DNA from 2 places in the Micromonospora sp. C41 genome. Region 2 is predicted to be linked to the other one. Evidence: predicted binding sites of a transcription regulator. Region 2 holds the regulator's gene; the other holds the start of a gene.
What was found. The regulator HspR, encoded in region 2, represses chaperone genes until heat shock. The targets are predictions, from matches to a motif close to TTGAGTNNNNNNNACTCAA.
Positions count from the first base shown of each region.

Region 1: the regulator HspR is predicted to act here: its motif matches at 1,247-1,265, upstream of lon (endopeptidase La).

Region 1 is NZ_JAGPXP010000017.1:76,756-80,160, reverse strand. It holds gene lon (endopeptidase La) at 1-1,224, opposite strand, end outside; gene KBX43_RS19275 (Lsr2 family protein) at 1,470-1,817, shown strand; gene KBX43_RS19270 (hypothetical protein) at 2,052-3,344, opposite strand.
Region 2 is NZ_JAGPXP010000016.1:54,508-57,912, reverse strand. It holds gene KBX43_RS18440 (cation:proton antiporter) at 1-517, shown strand, start outside; gene KBX43_RS18435 (hypothetical protein) at 682-1,110, shown strand; gene KBX43_RS18430 (hypothetical protein) at 1,170-1,376, opposite strand; gene KBX43_RS18425 (heat shock protein transcriptional repressor HspR) at 1,563-2,003, opposite strand; gene dnaJ (molecular chaperone DnaJ) at 2,028-3,212, opposite strand; gene grpE (nucleotide exchange factor GrpE) at 3,292-3,405, opposite strand, start outside.

The sequences.
Region 1 (3,405 bases), on a different contig from region 2:
CGGGTTCATCGAGCCGGCCTCGCGCAGCGCCCGCACGATCCGGCCGGGCAGCGCGCCGACGTAGGTGCGCCGGTGGCCGCGGATCTCCGCCTCGTCCCGGACGCCGCCGAGGGAGACGCGGACGAAGTTGCGGCCCAGCGCCCGGGCGACCGACTCGCCGAGGCTGGTCTTGCCGACACCGGGCGGGCCGGCCAGGGCGAGCACCGCGCCGGAGCCGCGTCCGCCGACCACGCCGAGGTTGCGCTCCGCGCGCCGGTTGCGCACCGCGAGGTACTCCAGGATGCGGTCCTTCACGTCGGCCAGGCCGGCGTGGTCGGCGTCGAGCACGGCCCGCGCCGCGGCCAGGTCCGTGTTGTCAGCGGTACGCGTGCTCCACGGCATCTCCAGCACGGTGTCCAGCCAGGTACGGATCCAGCCCGCCTCGGGTGAGGCGTCACTGGCCCGTTCCAGCTTGCCGACCTCGCGCAGCGCCGCCTCGCGTACCTTCTCCGGCAGGTCGGCGGACTCCACCCGGGAGCGGTAGTCGGCGGAGCCGTCGGGCTCGTCCTCGCCGAGTTCCTTGCGGATCGCGGCGAGCTGCTGGCGGAGCAGGAACTCGCGCTGGGACTTCTCCAGCCCTTCGCGCACGTCGCTGTTGATCTGCTCGGTGACCTCCTGCTCGGCCAGGTGCTCCTTCACCCAGCCGACCAGCAGCTCCAGCCGGGCGGTGACGTCCGGCGCGGCGAGCAGCTCGGTCTTCTGCGCCAGGCTGAGCCAGGGCGCGTAGCCGGCCGAGTCGGCCAGCTCGGACAGGTCCGTCATCCGCTCCATCGCGTCGATCACCTGCCAGGCGCCGCGCTGCTGGAGCACCGAGGTCATGAGCGCGCGGTACTCGCGGGCGAGTTCCCGGGCGCGGCCCGCCGGGGCGGGCTCGTCGAGCGTCGCGGCCTCGACCCAGAGCGCGGCGCCGGGACCGGGCACGCCGGAGCCGATACGGGCCCGGACGAGACCGCGGATCACGGCGGCCGGCTCGCCGCTGGGCAGCCGGCCCACCTTCTCGATCGTGGCGACCACGCCGACGGAGCCGTACTCGCCGTCAAGGCGGGGCACGGCCAGGAGTTCCTTGTCGCCGGTGGCGCGGGCCGCGTCGACGGCGGCCTGGGTGGTCGGGTCGAGGGTGACCGGGATGACCATCCCGGGCAGCAGGACGGTGTCGGTCAGGGGAAGTACCGGAAGAGTTGCCATCGGACACCTGCCATCACGTTGGTTGAGCGTGTCTGGCTCAAGTAACAAAAGGTGTCCCTTGTTCCGGATTGTGACCCACGCCACTGTCCGGCCTTCCCGACGCCTGTTCGCGCACCGGTCCTCTATTGGCCGCGACGCTTACCTGGCACGACCCGCCGAATGCAAAGAGGCGGGTATTGTTGCGAAATTACCGTGAGGTAAGTCAGACTCTTAGCACACCCCGCCCGACACAGGGAGTAATGGCGATGGCAAGGAAAGTAATCACCGTTCTGACCGACGACCTCGACGGCGGAAAGGCCGATCGGACCGTCGAGTTCAGCCTGGACGGCGTGGCGTACACGATCGACGTGTCCGACGAGAACGCGGGCGTTCTGCGCAAGGCGCTGGACCCGTACATCAGCGCTGGCAGGCGGATCGGCCGCGGCGCCACCGAGGTCGCCCGCGCCACCCGGCGCGCGGGCCGGCCGAGCACCTCGGGAATGGACCGCGAGCAGAACCGCGCCATCCGCGAATGGGCAGCCAAGAACGGGTACGAGATTTCCGAGCGCGGGCGCATCCCGGTGTCGGTCGTCGAGGCGTACAAGAACCGCTGAGCGCTAAACACTCACCGTCGGGTATCCCAGGGTCACGCTGAGAAATCGCAGCGCCCGGCCGGCCTTTTGTGTTGTCGGTGACTTTCATCGGGCTGGAGTCCGACGGCACGAAACTTCTTCCCGGAACGATTCCCACGCTCCCCTGCCGGACCCGCCTCGCGTACCCACCACGCGGACACGACACGGCCGCGGCCACCCGGACGGTTCCCGGGCGGCCGCGGCCGTCGCGTGTCCTCAGTTGACCCGGATGCGCACCACGTCGATGGCGGGAGTCTGGTTCGCCCGCTCCATCATCGGGATGCGGTGCGAGCCGTCACCGGCCCAGACCGCGCACTGCGCCACGCCCGACTGCGCCAGGCCCGGGATCTGGATCAGCACGTCGTCCGGCTGGTTGCCGCCGCGGCCGTCCTCGGTGGCGACGAAGAACGCCGGCACGTCCTGCGGGTTCGGGGGCTGCCGGGTGCTGCCGAGCATCCGGCAGGCGGTGTGGAAGTGGCCGCGCACCAGGCCCTGACCGTTGAGCAGCGAGCTCTCCAGGTAGTAGCCGCCCTGCCCGGCCGCGAGGAAGCGGTCCCGCACCAGGTTCTTGGTGGTCACCCGGAGCGTGAACGGCTGGTTGCGCCGCACCTGGTTCGGGAACTGCGTGATCAGCAGCGACGGGTTGTTCGCCGCGGCGCCCACCTCACCGAACGCGGTGCTGACGCACCGGTTGCCGTTCTGGAAGCCGTCGTGCCCCTGCAGCTGGCTGCCGGAGCAGTCCTTGGCGAGCACGTTCAGCCCGTTGCCGCCACCGTTGTTCTGGCCGCCGCCGTTGTTGTTCCCGCCGCCGTTGTTCCCGCCGTTCTGGCCCCCGTTCTGACCGCCGTTGTTGTTGCCGCCGTTCTGACCCCCGCCGTTCTGACCCCCACCGTTGCCGGGGACGTCGGTCAACGCGCACCGGGCGAACTGGTCCAGCCCCTGCGGGCGCTGGCCGAACCGGCCGATGGCGGTGGCGATCCGGTTCAGCGCCGCGGTCCGCTTGTCCGCGAGCGGACCCAGGATCGCGTTGTTGATGAACTCGCCCCCGTTGCGGCCCTCCGCCGCGAGCCGCCGGTTCGCCTCAGCGATCTGGGACGTCAGCGCCGCCAGTTCTCGATCCACCTCGGCACGGGCCCGGCCGGGCACCTGCGGCAGCCGACCCCGGACGTCCGGGCAGGTCACGGTCGGAGTGCCGGCGCCGGCGCCACCCGCGGTCGTCTGCTGGCACTCGGCCGGCGACATCTGGCCGTCGCCCCAGTGGTTACGGACCCAGCGGCCGTTCTGCCAGGTACGGGTGCTGCTGCCCTGGCCGTCCGGGGCGGTCGCCCCCGGGCTGGCGGGCACACAGGACGCCGAGGCGGCGCGCGTGGTCGTCCGCCGGTCCTGGGCGGACGAGATCTGGGTGACGGCCACGATGCCGCCGAAGACCGCGAGCGTGCCGACCACTGCCAGCACCCGCTTGCTCCGCGCGTTACCGGATGACCGGCGCGCCCGTGTGGACCTGCGCATCGAATTGCTCTCCTTCTCGATCCGGTAGTTGACTGGTGATCCCGGCGGACCGATGAATTCG
Region 2 (3,405 bases):
CAAACTCCAGGTCTCCGCCGCTGTCGGCGCGTTCCTGGTCGGCATCGCGTTGTCCGGGCCGGTGGCGCACCACGCCACCGAACTGCTCTCCCCGCTGCGGGATCTCTTCGCCGCTGTCTTCTTCGTGTTCTTCGGGCTGGTCACCAACCCGCTGGACATGCCGCCGGTGCTGCTGCCGGCGCTGGTGCTGGCAGTGGTCACCATGGCGACGAAGGTGGCCACCGGCTACCTGGCCGCCCTCCGGGCGGGGATCGCCGAGCCCGGTCGCTGGCGGGCCGGCCTGGCGCTGACCCCGCGCGGCGAGTTCTCCATCGTCATCGCCGGACTGGCCGTCGCGGCCGCCTACCCGGTGAACCCGAAGCTGGCGGCGCTCGCCACCGCGTACGTGTTGATCACGGTGGTGACCGGGCCGCTGCTCGCCCGGCTGCCCGACACCCAGTGGTTCAAGCAGTGGCTGCGCTCCCGCGCCGCCGCCGCCCGTGCGGCAGCGGCGTTGCCCGCGCCGACCGGGGACTGACCCGCGCCGGGCCGGACCTGCCACAGGCAGATCCGGCCCGGCGTTGTCAAATTGATCCCCGGAAGGTCTACCACTGCTCCGCTCAGCCGCGTTAACGTTTCGGCCCAGCAGCCAGGGTCCGCGGGTGGCCGGTGCCCCCGCCAGCGCAAGCGGAAGGTCGGCCGGTGAGCGTGCAGGAAGATACGTTCCACGGCTTCGCCAATCCGGTCGATCCCTCGCCCGCCGAACTCCGGGCGTGGGCCTATCAACCGGATTCGGTGCCGCTGACCTCGATGCCGCCCGACTGGGACCTGCTGGTCGCCGGTGACCATCTGGTGCAGACGCTGTTCGACCTGGCGATGGACGAGCGCTGCCCGGCCCGGCGGTTCGCGCTGCACTGCCTCTACATCTACGCCGCCGACGGCATCCGGACGAACTTCCGCGCCCATCCCAAACGCCGGTTCCGCAAGCTTGTCGAGCAGGCCGAACGCGCCGGTGACGACCTGATGCGCAACTGGGCGCACAACAGCCGCGTGCTGCTCGCCCGGCCCGACCTGTTCGTCTACCGGGACTGGTGCGAGGGCGGCCTGGTCCGCGAGAACCGCCGCCTCTGACGCGAACGGCGAACGGGCCGGGATCCCCCGTGGATCCCGGCCCGCACGTCGGCGGATCGTCAGGTCGACCCGCCCTGCTTCTTGCGCCTCTCGTCGTCCCGGGCCCGGTCTACGCCGTGGTCCGTCTGGTCGGCGAAGCGCCCTTCCTTGACCTTGTCGCTGAAGCGTCCCTCGGTGACCCGGTCGAACCGCTCGCGGACGTTCTCGGCCACCTTCTCCAGCCGTTCCTCGGCGCGTTCCGCCACCTTCTTAGCCGGTTCCGCCATGGCTCCCCCTGCCAACTCGGCGTCCGATTTAGGGGTTTTGGCCCTACCGGCGAGCCTAGTCGACAGCGCCCTGCCGCATCCCGCTTTCCCCGACGAGCGCCCCGAACCAGGGACGCACGAGGGCCGGACGTACGAAGGCCGGCGCGGCCCCGGGGGAGCGGGGCGCGCCGGCCTTCCGGTGAAAGGTCAGCGGTCGGGAGCGCGGCGTGGTCGCCAGACGACGAGCGCGGTGGACGTGCGGTTGGTCGGCACGAGGTCGCCGCGGGCAAAGCCACCGAGCGACTCCAGCTCGGCGATCCGCCGGTACGCGGCGTCCAGCTCCGCCTCCAGCCGGGCCACCCGCTGCTGTGCCTCTTCGAGCAGCCGCTCCAGCCCGATGATCCGCTTGACCCCGGCCAGGTTGATCCCGTCGTCCTGGCTGAGCCGCTGCACCTCGCGCAGCAGCACCACGTCCCGGACGCTGTACCGGCGGCCACCGCCGGACGCCCGGCCCGCCTGCACCAGGCCCAGCCGGTCGTACTGGCGCAGCGTCTGGGGGTGCATCCCCGCCATCCGCGCAGCCACCGAGATCATCAACACCTTGGCCTCGTAGGCCGGGTCACCCGAGCCGACGTACTCCTCCGACATGCCCGCTCACCTCCGCTGCCGCCGTCAACTGAATCGACGTACCCGCGCGTCGAGATGTTCCCGCGCGGCGGGCGGAGTCTGCTCCGCGAAGGTCTCCAGCGCCGCCCGCGCCTCGTCCGAGACCTTCGCCGGGACCACCACGTCGAGCGTGACCAGCAGGTCACCGGCGCGGCCGTCCTTGCGTACGACGCCCTTGCCGCGGGCACGCAGCACCCGCCCGCTGGGCGTACCCGGTGGCACCCGCAGCGTCACCGTCCCGTCCAGGGTCGGCACGCGCAGGTCGGTGCCGAGGACCGCCTCGGCGTACGTGATCGGGACGTTCAGGGTCAGATCGTCCCCGGTACGCCCGAACAGCTCGTCCGGGCGGACCTTCACCTGCACGAACAGGTCGCCGGCCGCGCCGCCCCGCTCACCGGGCTCACCCCGGCCGGCCAGGCGGATCCGCTGCCCGTCGGCCACCCCGGCCGGGAAGCGCACGTTCAGCGTGCGGGTCTTGGTGACACCGCCGGTGCCGTGGCACTCCGGGCACTTCTCCTCGACGATCGTGCCGACGCCCTGGCAGTTGCGGCACGGCTCGGAGAAGCTGAACGACCCCTGGTTGCGGGTGGTCACGCCGGCGCCGTGGCAGACCGGGCAGGCCACCGGCTGGGTACCCGGCTTCGCGCCGTTGCCGTGGCAGGTGTCGCAGACGCCGGGCGCGCGCAGCGTCAGCGGCAGCGTGACGCCGCGTACCGCATCCTCGAAATCGAGCGCCACCTCGGTCTCGACGTCCCGGCCCCGCGCCGGACCGCGCGGACGCGCCGCGCCGCCCCCGCCGCCGCCGGAGAAGATCGAGCTGAACAGGTCGGTGAAACCGCCGCCGCCGAACCGGGTGTCCCCGCCGCCCGCGCCGCCGCCGAACAGGTCGGAGACGTCGAACGGCACGCCGCCCGGCTGGCCCGCGCCGCGGGCGCTGCGGCGGAAGGCGCCCGAGCCGAACAGCGAGCGCATCTCGTCGTACTCGCGTCGCTTCTTCTCGTCGCCCAGCACCGCGTACGCCTCGGAGACGGTCTTGAACCGCTCCTCGGCCCCGGTGTCGCCGGGGTTGTGGTCCGGGTGCGACTCCCGGGCCAGCTTGCGGTACGCCTTCTTGATCTCGTCCGAGGAGGCGGACTTCTCCACGCCCAACGCGGCGTAGTAGTCCTTCTCGATCCAGTCCTTGGAACTCACCGGTCCACCCCCTTCCACGGGTCGAAGCCCGGCCGTCCCGCCCGCCCGGTGGGGGCGGGCGGGACGTCACGGGTCGGCACTACTCCGGGTCCGCGACCGCGACCATGGCGGGCCGCAGCAGCCGCTCGCCGAGCTGGTAACCGCGGCGCATGACCTGTACGCAGGTCGACTCGGTCACGTCGGCGGAGGTCTG